DNA from 2 places in the Cupriavidus sp. LA-1 genome. Region 2 is predicted to be linked to the other one. Evidence: predicted binding sites of a transcription regulator. Region 2 holds the regulator's gene; the other holds the start of a gene.
The links. Region 2 encodes FNR, which switches genes on or off when oxygen is low (the NO sensors DNR and NnrR bind a similar motif). Its sites were predicted from a motif close to TTGATNNNNATCAA; they were not measured.

Region 1: ACZ5MJ_RS24115 (universal stress protein) is a predicted target of FNR. The motif match lies at 4,709-4,722, and genes of this name have one in related genera.

Annotation. Positions count from the first base shown of each region.
Region 1 covers NZ_AP031388.1:1,078,427-1,087,546, reverse strand. The annotation lists gene ACZ5MJ_RS24140 (DUF4440 domain-containing protein) at 1-346, shown strand, start outside; gene ACZ5MJ_RS24135 (hypothetical protein) at 448-1,170, shown strand; gene ACZ5MJ_RS24130 (BPL-N domain-containing protein) at 1,236-2,039, opposite strand; gene ACZ5MJ_RS24125 (substrate-binding domain-containing protein) at 2,147-2,971, opposite strand; gene ACZ5MJ_RS24120 (LysR family transcriptional regulator) at 3,209-4,108, shown strand; gene ACZ5MJ_RS24115 (universal stress protein) at 4,170-4,625, opposite strand; gene ACZ5MJ_RS24110 (universal stress protein) at 4,994-5,836, shown strand; gene ACZ5MJ_RS24105 (hypothetical protein) at 6,023-6,454, shown strand; gene ACZ5MJ_RS24100 (YoaK family protein) at 6,565-7,299, opposite strand; gene ACZ5MJ_RS24095 (XapX domain-containing protein) at 7,338-7,634, opposite strand; gene ACZ5MJ_RS24090 (DoxX family protein) at 7,636-8,094, opposite strand; gene ACZ5MJ_RS24085 (amidohydrolase) at 8,115-9,120, opposite strand, start outside.
Region 2 covers NZ_AP031387.1:1,313,513-1,322,632, forward strand. The annotation lists gene ccoG (cytochrome c oxidase accessory protein CcoG) at 1-1,409, shown strand, start outside; gene ACZ5MJ_RS06265 (hypothetical protein) at 1,453-1,662, shown strand; gene ACZ5MJ_RS06270 (hypothetical protein) at 1,659-1,904, shown strand; gene fnr (fumarate/nitrate reduction transcriptional regulator Fnr) at 1,963-2,688, opposite strand; gene ACZ5MJ_RS06280 (sulfite exporter TauE/SafE family protein) at 2,767-3,525, shown strand; gene scpB (SMC-Scp complex subunit ScpB) at 4,116-4,976, shown strand; gene rluB (23S rRNA pseudouridine(2605) synthase RluB) at 4,982-6,886, shown strand; gene rimP (ribosome maturation factor RimP) at 7,188-7,676, shown strand; gene nusA (transcription termination factor NusA) at 7,673-9,120, shown strand, end outside.

The DNA of each region.
Region 1 (9,120 bases), on a different replicon from region 2:
TGATCGATGGAACCAGTCTCTGCAGACCGGCGATCCAAACAAGGTGGTGGCCAACTATGCCGAACGGTCGATCCTTCTTGCTACGGTATCCAACAAGCCTCGCCTGACCGTCGCGGAGAAACAGGACTATTTCAAATACTTCCTGCAGGACCGCCCCTTCGGGAAAATTGACTTCCGCAGCATTGAACTGGGCTGCAATTCTGCCGTGGATGCCGGGCTCTACACTTTCACCTTTGCGCGCACAGGCGCAGTCGTCAAGGCCCGCTATACCTACACTTATCGCTGGAATGGTACGCAATGGCTGATCACGAGTCATCACTCGTCGGCCATGCCGGAGAAGATGTAGCTGCGGCCGGCCAGCTCGTGCCGGGCTGAAAACAGAGCCAGAGAAGCCACCCATCGGCGCCATGTGCCATGCGCACGCCCGAGCCCGTTCGCAGTCACCGCATGCGCCACAGCGATGCGCGCGTGGATGGGTCTGGACGCCGCTGGCGTATGGCCCTGGTCGTCACGGCCTTGCTGATGAGTTACGCTGCCGTCGATATATTCCTGCCGCTCGGTCGTGACCTGACCCGGTTTGATCCTGCCGCGGTCGGCGAGCTGGAAGCGAAGATGTGGCGCGCTTACTATGAGCGCCAGCCCGTCACGCTGTTCCTCGAACTGGCGCAAACCTTGCGCACCCAGTATCGCTTCCCCTTGCTTCGCTCGTACGTCGGCGCCTACTACGGGGCATCGGCGGCATTTGTGTTCAAGGAAGGCAGCGAGCGCAGCGATTACGAGAAGGCATTGCCAACGCTGCGCACTTACTTTGGCATGATCCGGAATACGGGAAGGATCGATTTCGATGTTGGACGCGCCACCACGTTGGAGCTGGAGTGGTGGATCGTGCATCGGGAGCACGAGCGCTATCCATCCGACGCCTTGGGACACGCGTGCGCCGAAGCCGCGGCGGCGCTCTACAGGGTGCCGGCGGCCTCAACACTCGAGCATGGCCGCTTGCGCGCACAGGCCATGCTCTTGCGTGATGCACGCGCCGAGGCCGGTGGTGTCACGGAACCAGAGTGGGCGACCATCGAACTGCTGTTGCAGCAGAGCTATCGCGCGCTTCGCGGTGCGGTGGCGTCGGCATCCGGAACTTCCGGCAACCTTGACTCAGGCAAGGAACCCTGACGAGCTTCGGCGCCGTGCGTGCACGTAGTCCGGACGGCGCTGGCCGGCATGCGGTGCCACGCCCCTCAATCCAGCACAAGCCCCGCGTGCGCCAGCAACTGGCGAAACACAAGCAGGCGTGCGTCGCCGGTCTGCGCCAGCCGGTCGCAGACATAGAGGTATTCGGGCATATCGCTGTGCCCGCGCAGCGCATCCTTGCACTCGCGCTCGGAGATCTCCAGGTGGACGCCGGTGAGCACCGCGCGGCCCTTGCCCACGCGTGCACTGACGATGGCGGGCGGCGTGCCGTCGATGCCCGCATAGACGGCCAGGACCTGCGTGTCGGGGCCGGGTGCGTCGCCAAGGTCGAAGCGGCAGCCACCGTGGTAATGCGTGTAGAGCGACAGCGGGACATCGGTCAGGCTGTCCGTGGTCTGCAGTTCCACCGCGGCCGTGGTACGCGGTGTGCCGTCATAGAGCAAGCCGCCGGTCAGTTCGGGCAGCGAGCCCACTGCCACGGCATCGACAAAGCGCAGTTCGCGCGGGCCGCAGATCGCCCCCCTGGTGCCGGCATGAAAAGCCAGTTCCCGGCACGCGTAGTAGGCGCCCGCGCAAATCCCGAGGTAGACGCCGCCCTGCTCGACAAAATGCCGGATGCGCGCGTTCGGGGCGCCGTTCAGCAAGGCGCAATAGGGAAGGTCGGCGCCGCCCGGCATGACAAACAGCACCGCATCGTCGAACAGCGTGGCGTCGTGCCGGATCTCGTCAGCCATCACCGCGCGGATCTCGTAGGCGCCGGCATGTAGCTGGTGCCCGATGGTCCGCATCAGGCATGCGGTCCACTCGGACGCACCGGCGTCGACGTAAGTAAGGATCTGGGGCCTTGGCATGTCGGCATCCGCTTCTTGTAGTTTCCGACTTTAGCCGTTCCGGACCGAAAACTCCAAGCCGGGATCCGCGGCCGTGCTGGCCCGGGCCGCAGGCACCGCCCCGCCGGTCAGGGCTTCTGCGGCTGCCCCAAAGCCGGAGGCGCCGGTGGCGGCAGAGGCGCCGCCACGGGTTCCAGCCCCGTGCTGCTGACAATTGCAGCCGCCGCCGGCGAGGCCAGGAACCTGACGAAGCGGGAAGATGCCGGGGTCTGTCGGCCTGCGATCGTTCCCGCGGAAAAGAACACCCTCTGCTGTAGTTCAGCTGGCAACGGGCCGACGTAATCCAGTTCCTTGAAGGGCAGCAGCTCGCTGACCTGCTGGAAGCCGATTTCGGCATCGCCTCGCGCCACCACGGTGCCGACACGCTCGCTGTAGATCTTGCGGGCCTTGTCCTTGATCTTGTCCGCGACACCGAGCCGGGCGAACAGTTCGTTGGAAAGATACGTCCCGCTGGCGCTGGCGGAATACGCAATGGATTTGGCGTTGAGCAGGGTCTGCGTCAGCGCCTCGGTCGTGCTGATATCCGGCTTCGGCGTGCCCTTGCGCACGGACATGCCGATCAGCGAGCGGGCCAGGTCGACCCGGCTGCCGGCGGCCACCTTGCCTTCCGCTACCAGCTTCTCAAGGCCTGAGTCCGCCAGGATCACCACGTCGAAGGTCTCGCCCCGCGCCAGCCGGCTGGGGATGGAATCGGGGGCATTGCCCATCGACGCACCGTAGGCGGTGATGACATGGTCCTGCGTGGCGGCCTCGTACAGTGGCACCAGCTGCTGGTAGGCGGCCGTAAAACCGCCCGAGGTGATCACGCGGATCTCGTCTGCCCGGGCCGGGGCGGCCAGCCAGAGCATAAGAACCAGCAGGGCAGGCCTGGCGGCCTGGAGGTTCAGCTTCATGTCGTCTCCTGTTATTCACTGCTGCGGGCGGCGGCGCCCGTCAGTCTTCTTTCCTATTGGCTGCGCGCGCGATCGGGCCGAGGCGAGCCTTTTCGCGTGAACTGCGAATATCAGGACGAGTCGCCGGGATCGATCTTTTTGTGCGCTTTTCGGCACGGCACAACGTCCCGATCAGGCATTGCAAGCGTATCGACGCAAGACTATTCTGTGAATTGCAATGTTCTGATGATTCAATGCATGCCACGCATTAATTTTGCCCTGGAAGACCTGCAGGCTTTTGTCGCAACGGCCGAAAAAGGAAGTTTCCGCATGGCGGCGGAAACCCTTCATATTTCACAGCCAGCGCTCAGCCGGCGCATCGAAAAGCTGGAAAAGACGCTCGGCTCCCGCTTGCTGGACCGGACCACGCGCCGGGTGGAAACGACGCATATCGGCAGGCAGTTCCTGGAAGAAGCCCGCGCCGCGCTCGATATCCTGGATAACGCCGTGTTCCGGCTCGGGGACGAGGCCACGCTGCAACGCGGACAGGTGACAGTGGCCGCGATACCGTCTGCCGCGCTGCATTTCCTGCCTCATGCAATCCACGTGTTTGCCAGCCGGCATCCTGGCGTGCGCGTGCGCGTGATCGACGAAAACGCCAGCACGGTACTGGCCAGCGTCATGTCGGGAGAGTCGGATTTCGGGCTCAATTTCATGGGCGCGCAGGAACCCAACATCGAGTTCCGCGCCATCCGCGCCGAGCGCTACCAACTGGCAATGCGGCGCGACCACGCATGGTCCGCGCGAGGGTGCGTGGACTGGGAGGAGCTGGCGGGGCAACGCATGGTCAGCGTGTCCAGGCAAAGCGGCAATCGCGCCCTGATCGAAAATGCCATCGCCCACCTTGAGCGACGCCCCACCATTCACTACGAAGCCAACCACGTCGTCGGCGTGCTGGCGCTGGTGGAAGCGGGTCTTGGCATGGCCGTGCTGCCTGCCATGTCGATGCCGCGGGATCATCCCCGGCTCTGCGCAATCCCCCTGGTCGAGCCTGTCGTAGACCGCGTCCTGGCGTTGATACGCCGTCGCGACCGGCCATTGCAGCCTGCCGCGCAGGCGTTGTACGAGACCATCACATTGGAAATGGCGGGCAATTAGGGGGAAGCCAGTCGCGGGCTTCTTGTTGCCTGTCCGCCTGCGCGATACCGGACCGGTGCGGCTAACCTTCGATTTCGCTGCGGACCAGGAGCACTGGCTTGCTGGTCTTGGCAAGCACGCCTTCCGACACGCTGCCCATCAGCAGGCGCCTGACGCCGCGGCGGCCGTGGGTGCCAAGCACGATCAGGTCGGCATTCCACGCATCGGCTTCGGTGACGATGGTCAGCGAGATCCGGCCGGGCGAGACCGGCTTTTCATCCAGTTGCACTGAATGCCGCACGCCCGCCTCGCTGAGCCTGGCCGAGGCCGCATCCAGTGCCTTGCGGCCGTGCGCGATGATGTTGTCGACCAGTTCCTTGGGGTTGAAGTAACCGGCCTCGAAGAAGACATCGCTGTCGTCCACCACGAACAACGCCTTCACCTCGGCCCCGGTTGCCCTGGCGATGATGATCGCCTGGCTCAGTGCCAGGTCCGAAGAGCGGCTGCCATCGACGGCAAGCAGGATGCGCTGGTACATGATGGGTCTCCTGAGGGCAAGGATGCGCGAGGTCGATGCTGGGATCGATTGCAATCAGCGTAGACGCCGGCGTCGATACGCGCTTGATATGCATCAACCCGAAGCGGCAGGCGTGGCGAGTTCCTGATCGCAACCGGAACCGGAGTGATGACCACAAGACTTGAGGGCCCGGCCGTGCCAACGGAGCGATACGTGTGCCGCGTCGCCGCAGGGCAGGCTCGTTGATCCGGGTCAAGCGCCGTTCGGCCTGGCTGCCTAGACTGGTTTGAACCTGAGCCAAAGGGCGGTCATGGCTTGCGACAGCATCCTGGTTCACCTGGACCGCAATCCCCAGGCAGCAAAGGCAAACCAAAGAACGGAATCACGTCATGGACTTCAGAACCATCCTTGTCGACCTCAGCGAAGATGCTGCACGGTCCGCGCGCATTGAAACGGCGGCACGGCTTGCCACAGCGTTAGGCGGCAGCGTGGTCGGACTGACTGCAACAGGAACACACCTGGAGCCGTATCGCGGGGCAGGCAAGGAGGCCGGGCAATATGCCGCGCTTGCCGCGAGCCATCTGCACAAACTGGCCGCCGATCACAAGAGGACACTCGACACCCTGACCAGGCAGGTGTCGCCGGCCATTCCCACCCGGCACATCGTTGTCGACGCCGAGTCCGGCTGGGCGCTTGCCGACGCCGGCCGCTACGCCGATCTCATCCTGCCCGCACCGCCCTCGGCACAGGCCGATGTGCCGGCGCTGCTGGCCGGGGTTGCGGAGTATGCGATGCTCAATGCCGGCCGACCCATTCTGCTGGTGCCCGGCGCGACCGTCCCGCGAACTGGTGGCCATGTCGCCATCGCATGGAACGGCGGCCGGGAGGCCGCGCGGGCGGTAGCGGACGCACTGCCGTGGCTTGCACATGCCAGCGCGGTTTCCGTCCTGGTGGTCAGCGCAGGCAGGCGCGGCGGCGCCGCTGAGCAAGAGGCCTACCGTGACAGCGCGGATCGGCTGGCAGCCTGGCTGGCCAGCCATGGCATCCGCGCCAATCTGCTGGTCGGAGAGGGCGACCCCGACCACGTTCTGCCGCAACTTGCGGATAAGGCGCAAGCCGACCTGCTGGTCGCCGGCGGCTATGGCCACTCCCGCCTGAGAGAGCTTGTGCTCGGTGGCACCACCCGCGCCCTGCTGCGCCAGTCAGGCTTGCCGGTGTTCATGTCGCACTGAGGTGTGACTTCTGCTCCCATCGTCAGCTGACCAATTGCGGCCGGGAGCGGCCGGTCGCCGCGGTGTCTGGCCGCCTTCGTCCAAGCCCGGGATGGAGTCCTATGGTAAGGTTGGCGGGATGAGTTCACGGACTTCAACTGGTGACGCATGGGCCTCACCAATGTCGTGCTGGGAGAGTGAGGCATCGTGAGTGATGCGAAGCAGGAAACGCGGCGCACGCGGCGGACCGAGAGAGTTTCAATCAGCAGGGACTTGCGCCTGAGCGTGCCGCCAGAGGCCAGGCCTGCGCCGGTCAACGGGAAAGACTGGCTCCGGCAGAGGAAAGAGCAGCTGCAGGCTGCGCGTGCCGCTGCCAGGCAAAGGCGCGATCTGCTAAGAGCTGAGATCATGTCAGCCGTGCAAGAAGTTGCCCGAGAGGAACGCACTGCGGCGCGGCTGGAAGCTGAACGCCTGAAGGCGGAAGCCAGGACCGCGCGGACCCACGCGCGGGAGGACGCACGCGCCGCCGCCAAGTTCGAGCGTGCCCAACCAACCCGCCCGGCTTCCAAACGAAAGACGCTTGCTAATGAGAAAAGCAAGCTGGTCTCTTACGTTGATCTGTTGCGGATGCGTGGGTGATCTGACGGAAGTTCGACAAGCGGACTACCGATCGATTTCGTGGAAAGCGGCGTCGGTCTCGTGATCCGGTTCGAAGCGTTGTCGGCGCAGGCAAAGCGCCGATGACAGAGTCAGGCGGGCACAAGCCTGGCCTGCCACTGCTCTCGGCATAGCGCGGCTAGCAAGAGCACGGGCAGCAAGACACACCAGAAGCTAATGGCAGCGAATGCCAATGCACCCAGCACGGCTCCGGCAGCAAAGCCCGCCAGAGCCGGCAGCATCTTGCGCAGGCGCGCGCGGATCGCGCCTGCTTGCTCGGGCCCGGCTGTCAAGAGGTCAACCAAGTCAATCACGATCTGGGTAGTGTTGCCGGTCATGATCGTGGTGGGTCCCAGGTCGGCCAGTGCGGTACGGGACAGAGCGTTCTGGATGCCCATCGCCACGACAGCCAGCATGCCGGCCAGCGTTGTCAGCGAAGAGCCGGCAGTGAGGCCCGACCGGGCGGCCGTTGCCAGCAAGCCAGTGCCCACGAACAGCAACAGGAATACGCATTCGATGGCAAGCAGCACGGCCACGGCCGGACGCTGGCGCTGCACCAGCCACGACTCCAGCAGCCGCGTTGTCGCAACCGCTGCTGCAAAAGCGGGCAAGGCAAGGAGCTTGGTCGCCAGGCCCTCGGAGCTGCCTGTCAGTTCCACCCCGATCATGATGAAGTTGCCCGTGACGTGAGCCGTGAACAGCCCGAACAGGGAGATGAAGCCGACCACGTCGACAAAGCCCGCAACATACGACAGGACGCAGCCATGCACGCTGTGGTTGATGTGCTTGTGGCTGTCCGGAATCGATGTTTTCCCGTCGGCCTTCATGGGCTTATCCCTGCTCGCGTCTGTACTACGGCTCCCCGTCAACGCGAGACATCGTCCCGCTCGACGGAGCCGTTGCCCTGGGTGCCTTCGAGTTCCGCCACAATCTTGGGCGGCGCGCCTGAGATCTTGGGCACGCATTCCGTGCGGAACCAGGCCACGGTGACCGGCTCACCGGCTATGACGCGTTTGACCGTCGGCACGACCTGCTCGCCGATCAGCATGCCAAGCAGACCGAGCAGCGCGATTGCCGGTGGCGCGGGTGAACGCACTTGCAGCACGGCATAGATGATCCCAACGAGGATCCCCGCGCCGAACGACACGAGATAGAGCTTCATTTCAGTCTCCCTGTTCCGATGCCGCCCGGCCGGGACGGCGCAGGTCGTGCCAGGCGACCAGCACGAAGCCACCCGCCAGCCCGATGTGCTCGAAGAAGGCGTTCTCCACCATGATCCGGCCGGGCATCGGCACATTCCAGAACGCGTTGGCCAGGAACGACGCCATCAAGGTGAACGCCGCCAGCGCCAGCGCCCCGACCCAGCGCCAGAAACCTGTCAGGATCATCGCCGAGGCGCCGAGTTCCAGCACGATGACCAGCGCCGCCAGGGGAGCGGCCGGCGCCAGGCCGAAATGCTGCATTTCGGCGATGGCGGCCGGGAAGTCCAGCGCCTTGGTGAGCCCGCCCTGCAGGTAGGCGGCGCACAGTGCCAGCAGTGCCAGCCACCGGATCGCTGGCGTGGCCGCGCGGGCCAGCCCTGCGCCCGGCGCTGCATGGGGGTGGGTAATATGCTCAGGCATCGTTGCCTCCGTCTGCACAGTCAGAACGCCCAGCAGGAACAGCCGAGCGCACCCCAGAATTGCCGCACGTCGGCAACCGGCACCTGCGCGGCCCAGGCCGCCGCATGCGCATGGCCATGGACGCCGCAGCGGTGCGCGCAGCCGCATGCCACGCTGAGCGCGGCGGCGGACTGGCTGCCCTGGCGGCGCGCCTGATAACCTCCATATGTCCGCACCGGCGACCAATCCGGCATGGCAGGCGGGATGTCGGGAGCCAGTGTGCCGAACTCGCCGTCGCCATAGACCACCTTGCCACCCAGCATCGTCAGTACCGAGGTGATGTCCTGGATCTCATCGCCGGGGACGGTGAAGTAGTCGCTCGACAGCACCGCCAGGTCTGCAAGCTGGCCAACGGCAATCCGGCCTTTCTTGCCTTCCTCGTTGGAGAACCAGGTGTTTGCTTCGGTCCAGAGCCGGAGCGCGGTCTCCCGATCCAGCAGGTTGGCCTGCGGATACAGCGACAGGCCGCCGAGCGTCTTGCCCGTGGTCAACCACGATAGCGACACCCATGGGTTGTACGAGGCCACGCGCGTGGCGTCCGTGCCTGCGCCAACCTTGATGCCGCGCTCGAGCATCTGCTTCACCGGCGGCGTCCGCTCGGCCGGCTTCGCGCCGTAGCGCTCGACAAAGTACTCGCCCTGGTAGGCCATGCGGTGCTGCACCGCAATGCCGCCGCCCAACGCTGCAATGCGGTCCATATTGCGGTCGGTGATCGTCTCGGCATGATCGAAGAACCAGTGCAGGCCGTCGAAGGGCATATCGCGGGCCACCTTCTCGTAGACGTCCAGCGCGCGCGAGATGGTCTCGTCGTAGGTGGCATGCAGCCGCCATGGCCAGCGGTTTTCCACCAGCAGGCGGATCACGGGTTCAAGGTCGGCCTCCATCGACGGTGGCATCTCCGGGCGCTCGACGCGGAAGTCCTCGAAGTCGGCCGCGGTATAGACCAGCATTTCGCCCGCACCGTTGTGGTGATAGAGGTCATCGCCC
Region 2 (9,120 bases):
CGGGCGAGACCTCGGACGAAACGCTCTACGAGGTCCGCCGCAAGATCTATCCGCGCTCGGTGACGGGCGCCTTCTCCAGCTGGCGGGTCTGGCTGGTGATCCTGACCCAGCTGATCTACTACGGCACGCCCTGGCTCCAATGGAATGGCCGCCAGGCCGTGCTGTTCGACCTTGGCGAGCGCAAGTTCTATATCTTCGGGCTGGTGCTGTGGCCGCAGGACGTCATCTACCTGGCGGTGCTGCTGGTCATCTCCGCGCTGGCGCTGTTCCTGTTCACGGCGATCGCGGGGCGGTTGTTCTGCGGCTACGCGTGTCCGCAGACGGTCTACACCGAGATCTTCATGTGGATCGAGCGGCGGGTCGAAGGTGACCGCATCGCGCGCATCCGTCTCGACGGCGATCCATGGAGCCTGCGCAAGTTCCGTATCAAAGCGACCAAGCACTTGCTGTGGGTGCTGATCGCGCTCTGGACCGGCTTTACCTTTATCGGCTACTTCGCCCCGATCCGTGAACTGGGCGGCGAGGTGCTGGCCCTGTCGCTGGGGCCCTGGCAGGCGTTCTGGATGCTGTTCTATGCGTTCGCCACCTGGGGCAACGCGGGCTTCATGCGCGAGCAGGTGTGCAAGTACATGTGCCCGTATGCGCGTTTCCAGAGCGTGATGGTGGACCGCGATACCTATGTCGTGACCTACGACGTCGGCCGCGGCGAGCCGCGCGGCAGCCGCTCGCGCAAGACCGACCACCACAAGGCGGGCCTGGGCGATTGCGTCAACTGCAGCATCTGCGTGCAGGTGTGCCCGACGGGCATCGATATCCGCGATGGCCTGCAGTACGAATGCATCGGCTGCGGCGCGTGTATCGACGCCTGCAACCAGGTGATGGACAAGTTGGACTACCCGCGCGGCCTGATCCGGTACACGTCCGAGAACGCGATGCGCAAAGGCTTGTCTGCCGTGGCGTCGCGCAAGCGGCTGCTGCGTCCGCGCGTGATCATCTATTCAGTGATCTGGGTCGCGCTGCTGGCCGGATTCCTGGCGTCCATCGCGCTGCGCACGCCGTTGAAGGTCGACATCATCCGCGACCGCGGCGCGCTCGGCCGGGAAGTGGAAGGACGCTGGATTGAGAACGTCTATCGCCTGCAGCTGATCAACACGACCGAAGCGCCGGTGCGGATCCGGGTAAGCGCCGACAGCGATGAACTGAAGAACCTGACGGTGGAGTACGACAAGCAGGCCGAATTGCTGGCGCCGACCTCCAACCGGTTGCTGCCGATCCGGATCCGCGTGCCGGTCGAGGCCGCGGCGCAGGGCACGCACAAGATCAGCGTGACAGTAACGAGCGAAGGCACGGAGCGGGGGCATGCCGAAATCCGGCAATCCACCAGTTTTATCGTGCCGCGCGATTTGTGAAGCCAGGGGACTCGGACGTAGTCGCCAAGACGAAGGGGGCAAGATGAATCAGCAAGGCAATCCGTGGTGGAAGGAGCCGTGGCCGTGGCTGCTGATGAGCGGTCCGCTGGCGGCCATGGTGGCGTGCGGCGTGACGATCTGGCTGGCGTCAACGCATCCCGACATGCCTGTGCAGGGCGCGACGCGCCATGGCCTGGTGGTGGAGAAGCCCGGGGCCACGCCGCCCAGGCCTGCCACAGCGAGGCAGCCATGAGGTTGCGCTGGCTGATGTGGGTACTTTGGCCGGGGTTCCTGATGGCCGGCTTTGCGACCGCGACGGTCTTTTCGGTTGTCGATCCCGGTGACCTGAAGTTCTTCGGCCACCCGATCGAATCGTCGCGCGAGTCGGTCTACACCGTCGGCTTTCTGCTGGCCTGGGTGTTCTGCGCGCTGTCGAGCGGGTTGACGCTCTACACCATGCCGACGCGGCTGGCCGATACTGACGAACTGGAATGAGGCTGGCGCGGCCATCGTCGCTGCCGGCGCCACATGCGGCGCCGACAGAGGCGATGGCTCAGCAAGTGCGGCTGTAGAGTTGCTTGATGCCGTCGATGTCGACCAGCTTGACATGGCGCTGGCGGATCTGGATCAGGCCCGCTTCGGCAAAGCGGGAGAACAGGCGGCTGACGGTTTCCAGCTTCAACCCAAGGTAGCTGCCGATTTCTTCGCGGCTCATGCGCATCACGAACTCGGACGCCGAATACCCGCGCGCCGACAGCCGCTCCGACAGGTTGATCAGGAAGGCGGCAAGGCGTTCCTCGGCGCGCATCGAACCCAGCGTGACCAGCATGAGCTGGTCTTGCGTGATCTCCTTGCCCATCAGGCGCAGGAACTGCTGCTGCAGCGACGGCAGGTCGGCCGACAGCGATTGCAGCTCGTTCATGCGGACCACGCATACCTCGGTATCTTCCAGCGCGGCGGCATCGGAGGCATGCTGCATCTCGCCGAGTCCGTCGAGCCCGACGATTTCACCGGGCAGATGGAAGCCGGTAATCTGCGAGCGGCCGTCTTCGGTGGTGACGTGGGTCTTGAGCGTGCCGAAGCGGATGGCATAGACGGCGGTGAGTGGATCGCCCATGCGGTACAGGGTTTCACCCTTGTGCACGCGAATGCGCTCTTGCACCAGCGTGTCCATCTTGGCGAGGTCTTGCTGCGACATGCCAACCGGAAGGCACAGCTGCCCCATCGCACAAGTGGAGCAACGGGGCGACATCTCGGTAATGGGAATGGAGGTGAGCAATTGGAACCTGCTAGAAATGGCAGCGAGGGCGCGATTGGTACATTTTAACGTGCGATGTGATCCTGCAGGGAGACAGAATTGACATTTGGAGTGCTGATCAGCGTTTTCCTGCTGGCTTTGCTGGGCGGTGTCCACTGTGCCGCAATGTGTGGTGGCGTGGCCCTGGCGGTGGAACAGCGGCGCGGGATGCCCGCGACGGTCAGCCTGGTGCGCAGCCGCGCCGCCTGGCTTGGTGAGTTGCTGGTGATGCACATGGGCAGGATTTCGACCTATATGCTGCTGGGCGCGGCGCTGGGTGCCGCCGGCGCCTCGGCATGGAAGCAGGATTACTTGCCGGTGCAGCGCTGGCTGTTCGGCGCGGGCAGCGTGATGCTGTTGTGGTCGGGCTGGCGCCTGCTGCACGGCAGTACCTTTAGCGTGAACCGGCTGGAACGGCTGGCAGCGCGTGGCAGTGCCGCCGCGGCGCGGCGGCTGGGCCGCCTGGCGGGCGGCATGCCGGCATTCGTGCGGGCGCGCGGCGGTCTGGCGCGGCGCTATGGGGTAGGGCTGGCCTGGGGCCTGGTACCCTGCGGCATGGTCTATGGCGCGCTGACGCTGGCGCTGCTGGCAGGCAACGCGGGCTCTGGGGCGCTGGTCATGGGGGTTTTCGGGCTCGGCACGCTGCCGAATCTGCTGGTTCTGTCGGGGCTGTCGGGCTATTTGCGGCTGCTGTCGAGGCGTCCCGGCGTGCGGCTGGGGGCCGGCCTCGCGGTGATGGCGTTTGGCGGCCTTGGTATTGCGCGAGCGGTGCTGCTGCCACATTCGCTGGCCGGGCAGGGGTTCTGTCTGGTGTTTTGATGCCGTCTGGGACTTTTCTGAGGCGTTGGCGCCGCTTGGACAACGGATGATGGTTGCAGGCAGAGGCGGGAATGCCATACAATCGCCAACATTGCGGTATCGCGCGGAGTCAGACAGGCCGCGGTAAGCAGCGGCGAGCAGCGCCAGGCGGCCTTCCTACCAGAAGGCGCGCTCAGGACAAGGGAAGCGGAAGGTTTTCGATGCCCGTCCCGCCCCCGCGGTCCATCCGGTTCAAAAGATCTGGTTCAAAAGTCCGGCTGGCACCGTGGTGTTGTAGATGCCGGCCTAGCTCCCGATACCCGTTTTTTCTTGCGTCCGAGGCGTTCAGTTCGCTGACAGCGACGTCCGTAGTGTGCGGATGCGCGACGCAAGAGGTCCGCTGGCCGGTTCATGGCGGCGTGCGGACGATCTCCTGCCGGAACGACCCGGCAACTCGATGCAAAGAAAGGGAAGTGCACGGCTTGGATACAGCAGGTATCCGGCTCGCTGCGCAATGAGATGGCGGTGGCTTTCGCACCGCTGTATCCAAAATCTCCGGTGCCCCGGATCCGTCCGGGAGCAGGTGCAAAGACAGGCTGCACACCATCAACATGAATACCCAAGAGGCGAAGGTCGTCCTCGAGACGGCGCTGATCTGCGCGCAGGAACCGTTGCGCGTCAATGATCTGCGGCGACTGTTTGACGACGACGTCGGTGCAGACACCATCCGCGTGCTGCTCGAGGAACTGCGCCAGGACTGGCGGCCGCGCGGCGTGGAACTGGTGGCGCTGGCAAGCGGCTGGCGCTTCCAGAGCCGGCCGGAAATGCGGGAATACCTCGACCGCCTGAATCCGGAAAAACCGCCAAAATACTCGCGCGCCGTCATGGAGACCCTGGCGATCATTGCCTACCGCCAGCCCGTGACCCGGGGCGATATCGAGGAAATCCGGGGCGTGACCGTCAGCACGGAAGTGATCAAGAAGCTGGAGGACCGCAGCTGGATCGAGGTGATCGGTCACCGCGACGTGCCCGGCCGGCCCGCGCTGTATGCCACCACCAAGGCGTTCCTGGACGATCTTGGCCTGCGCACGCTGGATGAGCTGCCGCCGCTGGAAGACGCCCAGGCACAGGCGCAGGCAGCCTTGCTGGAGCAGCAGGCGATCAATTTTGAAGACCTGGCGGCGAACAAGCCGGCCAGCGCCGACGAAGAAGCTTTTGCCGAGCCGGCCAGCCAGGCTGACAGCGCGGCCGCGGCCGAAGCGTCTGGCGAGAATGAAGCCGACGAGACCGGTCCGGTCGACGCAGGCGCCAATGGCTTCGATGTGCAGCCGCTGCAGCCGGTGGCTGCCGAGGCTGATTCGAACGATTCCACCGAACCAGCCGTACCCAATCCGGACGGGGCGCGGGGCGAACTGCCCGAAGACGGCAACCCGCCGCACCCGAGCGAGCACGACGAGCGCGTGCCGAACTGAACAACATGCAACATCCGATAGTGAATACCTTGTCTGATTCCGTTGAGCAAGACACCCGCCATGCGGGCGCATCCGCCGACACCGGCGCCGCAGAACCCGGATCGGGCAGCGAAGCCGCGCCCCGCCGCAAGGGGCTGCGCCGCGGGCTGAGGAACCTGGTGGCATCGCGCCGCCAGGCGGCGCAGGACCGTGCCGAGGGCGCCGAAGGCGCCAGCGCCGGCGGCCAGGGCGATGCCGGTGAGCCGGGCGCCGCACAGGCGGCTGGCGGCGGGCGCGGTGGCCAGCGTGGCCGCGGCAAGCGCAAGACGGGTCAGGGCGAGGGCGGCCAGGGAAGCCAGGGCGGCCAGGGCGGCCAGGGCAACAGCAAGGCCGACAAGGTTGACCGCGCGGCCAGGGCCGAAGGCACCGACAAGCCCGAGCAGCCCGGCCGCAAGCGCAAGCCGGGCCAGCGCGCCGGCAAGCCGGCAACGCCTGGCGAGGCCCAGGGCGCCGGCGCGCGCCAGCAGGGCCGCCGCAAGGAAGGTGGCAAGCCGCAGGCGCCGCGCAAGGGCCCGGGCCAGGGCGGCGGTGAAAAGACTGCGGCGAGCAGCGAAGACCTGTTCCGCTTCGTGATCTCCGAGCAGTACGACAGCGAAGACACCGTCATTCCGCGCACCAAGGCCAAGCCGGTGCGCGAGCTGTCGGCCGACGACGACGCGCCCAAGCTGCACAAGGTGCTGGCGGAGGGCGGGCTGGGCTCGCGCCGCGAGATGGAAGAACTGATCCTGCAGGGCCGGGTCTCGGTCAACGGGCTGCCGGCGCACATCGGCCAGCGCATCCTGCCGGCCGACCAGGTCCGCGTGAACGGCAAGCTGATCCACCGCAAGGTGTCGACCAAGCCGCCGCGCGTGCTGCTGTACCACAAGCCCGCCGGCGAGATCGTCAGCCAGTCCGATCCGGAAGGCCGTCCGACCGTGTTCGACAGCCTGCCGCGCATCAAGACCGGCAAGTGGGTCGCGGTGGGCCGCCTGGACTTCAATACCGAAGGCCTGCTGATCTTCACCACGTCGGGTGATATTGCCAACCGCTTCATGCACCCGCGCTACGGCGTGGAGCGCGAGTACGCGGTGCGCACGCTGGGCGAGCTGGCCGAAGCCGACCGCCAGCGCCTGCTGCACGGCATCAAGCTGGACGACGGCGAGGCCAACTTCCTGCGCATTGCCGACGGCGGTGGCGAAGGCGTCAACCAGTGGTACCACGTGGCCCTGACCGAAGGCCGCAACCGTGAAGTGCGCCGCATGTTCGAGGCGGTCGGCCTGACCGTGTCGCGCCTGATCCGGACCCGCTACGGCCAGTTCCTGCTGCCCCGCGGCCTCAAGCGCGGCCGCTGGCAGGAAGTGGAGCCGAATGACGTCAAGGCGCTGATGACCGGTGTCGGCCTGAAGGTGCCGGGCAAGGGCGAGCAGGCCCCCAAGGGCGCCACCAAGGTGGGCGGACGCAAGCAGCGCACCGAAGCCGCGATTGCCGGCATGCCGATGCCCACGGGCATGGACGGCCTGCCGCGCTTCGACCAGGGCGGTGCCCGCGGCGGCAGCGGCCGCAGCGGCCAGCCGGATCCGATGAAGACGTCGATGGGCTATATCAGCCACGGTCCGACGTTGCTGACCTCGCACGCGGCCAACCTGGGCGGTGGGCGCGGTACCGGTGCGCGCCAGGGCCGCGGTGGCGCTGGTATGGGTGGCATGGGCGGCATGCGCGGTCAAGGCGGCCAGGGCCAGGGCCAGGGCCAGGGCAAGCCGCGCCGCGGCGGTGGCGAAGCCAATGGCAATGTCATGCCGAAGGCGGCGAAGCCGGGCGGTAACCGTTCCCCGCGCAGCGGCGGAGGCGGTGGTGGCGGCAATCGCGGTGGCAACCGCGGCGGCAACCGATAAGCGCTGATTGCGGCGCTCGGCGGGCAGAACGCCGCCTGGCGCCGCATGCAGTGTGCGGAAATGTCTGGCTTTTGCCTTTTCGACATAATCCGCGTATAATTCAAGTCTATTCAAAAAGCCATCCTCGTCGAGGATGGGCGAATGATGGGCATTGCGCCCATTTTTTTTTGGTTCGCCCGTTTTTCGGTTCTCTCCGCTGGGGCGGGGGGGTGGCGGACAGGCAGGGCTGCAGCAGGGTCGTCCCGGACGGCACCGGCGGGTTTGCCTGCCACGGTGTTGATGGCCATTACTCGGGATAACAGTGCATCTGGCAGATTTGATCGAAACCACCCTTAGCGGCATGGGATATGAGCTGGTCGAGCTCGAGCGTGCCCCGGCTGGATTGCTGCGTGTCTATATCGATCAGCCTGAAACCGGCATTGCCATCGAGGATTGTGAAAAGGTGAGCCGCCAGCTCACCCACGTGTTCACGGTCGAGAACGTCGACTACGAACGCCTCGAGGTCTCGTCGCCCGGACTGGACCGGCCGTTGAAGAAGCTGGCCGACTTCATCCGCTTTGCCGGCGAGGAGGCGCGCGTGACGCTGCGCCTGCCCGTCAACGGACAGAAGAACTTCACAGGCATCCTGCGCGAGCCCACCGGCGCGGCGGGCGAGGAGAAGATTGGCCTGGAGTTCGAGGGCAAAGATGGCCCGGCGCTGCTGGAATTTGCCGTATCCGATGTCGACAAGGCACGCCTGGTGCCGGTGATCGACTTCAAAGGAAATCAAAGAAAAGGGAACAAGCAATGAGCCGCGAAGTTCTGTTGCTCGTCGATGCGCTTGCGCGTGAGAAGAACGTCGACAAAGATGTGGTATTCGGTGCCCTGGAGGCGGCGCTCGCCTCGGCCACCAAGAAGCGTTTCGAGGAAGACGTGGATATCCGTGTCGCGATCGATCGCGAGTCGGGCGAGCATGAAACCTTCCGCCGCTGGCTGGTCGTTCCCGACGAGCTGGGCCTGCAGGAGCCGGACAAGCAGATCCTGCTGTTCGAAGCCCGCGATGAAAACCCCGGCATCGAGCTGGGCGACTTTATCGAGCAGCAGATCGAGTCGGTCGAGTTCGGCCGCATTGGTGCGCAGGCTGCCAAGCAGGTGATCCTGCAGCGCATCCGCGACGCCGAGCGCGAGCAGATCCTGAACGACTACCTGGATCGCGGCGAGAAGATCATGACCGGCACGGTCAAGCGCGCCGACAAGAAGGGCCTGATCGTCGAATCCGGCCGCGTGGAAGCGCTGCTGGCCCGCGACCAGATCATCCCCAAGGAAAACCTGCGCACGGGCGACCGTGTGCGTGCCTATATCCTGAATGTGGACCGCGCCGCGCGCGGCCCGCAGATCGAACTGTCGCGCACCGCGCCCGAGTTCCTGATCAAGCTCTTCGAGAACGAAGTGCCGGAAATGGAGCAGGGCCTGCTGGAGATCAAGGCGGCAGCCCGTGATCCGGGCGTGCGCGCCAAGATTGCCGTGGTCGCGCATGACAAGCGCATCGACCCGATCGGCACCTGCGTGGGCGTGCGTGGCACGCGCGTCACCGCGGTGCGCAACGAGATCGGCGGCGAGGCGGTGGACATCGTGCTGTGGTCGGAAGACCCGGCGCAATTTGTGATCGGCGCGCTGGCGCCGGCGCAAGTGCAGTCGATCGTCGTGGATGAAGAGAAGCACAGCATGGACGTGGTGGTCGACGAGGAAAACCTCGCCGTCTCGATCGGCCGCAGTGGTCAGAACGTGCGCCTGGCGTCCGAGCTGACCGGCTGGCAGATCAACATCATGACCCAGGAAGAATCGGCGCAGAAGCAGGCCGAAGAGAGCGATGTCGTGCGCAAGCTGTTCATGTCCAAGCTGGACGTGGATGAGGAAGTTGCCGACATCCTGATCGAGGAAGGCTTCTCCACGCTGGAAGAAGTGGCTTATGTCCCCATCAGTGAAATGATGGAGATCGAGGCCTTTGACGAAGACACCGTCAACGAGCTGCGCAATCGCGCGCGTGATGCGCTCCTGACGATGGAACTGGCCCGGGAAGAAAAGGTGGAAGAGGTGTCGCAGGACCTGCGCTCGCTCGACGGCCTCAACCCGGAACTGATCGGCAAGCTGGCCGAAGGCGATATCCATACGCGTGACGACCTGGCCGAACTGGCCGTGGACGAGCTGGTCGAGATGACCGGTGTCAGCGAGGAAGAAGCCAAGTCGCTGATCAT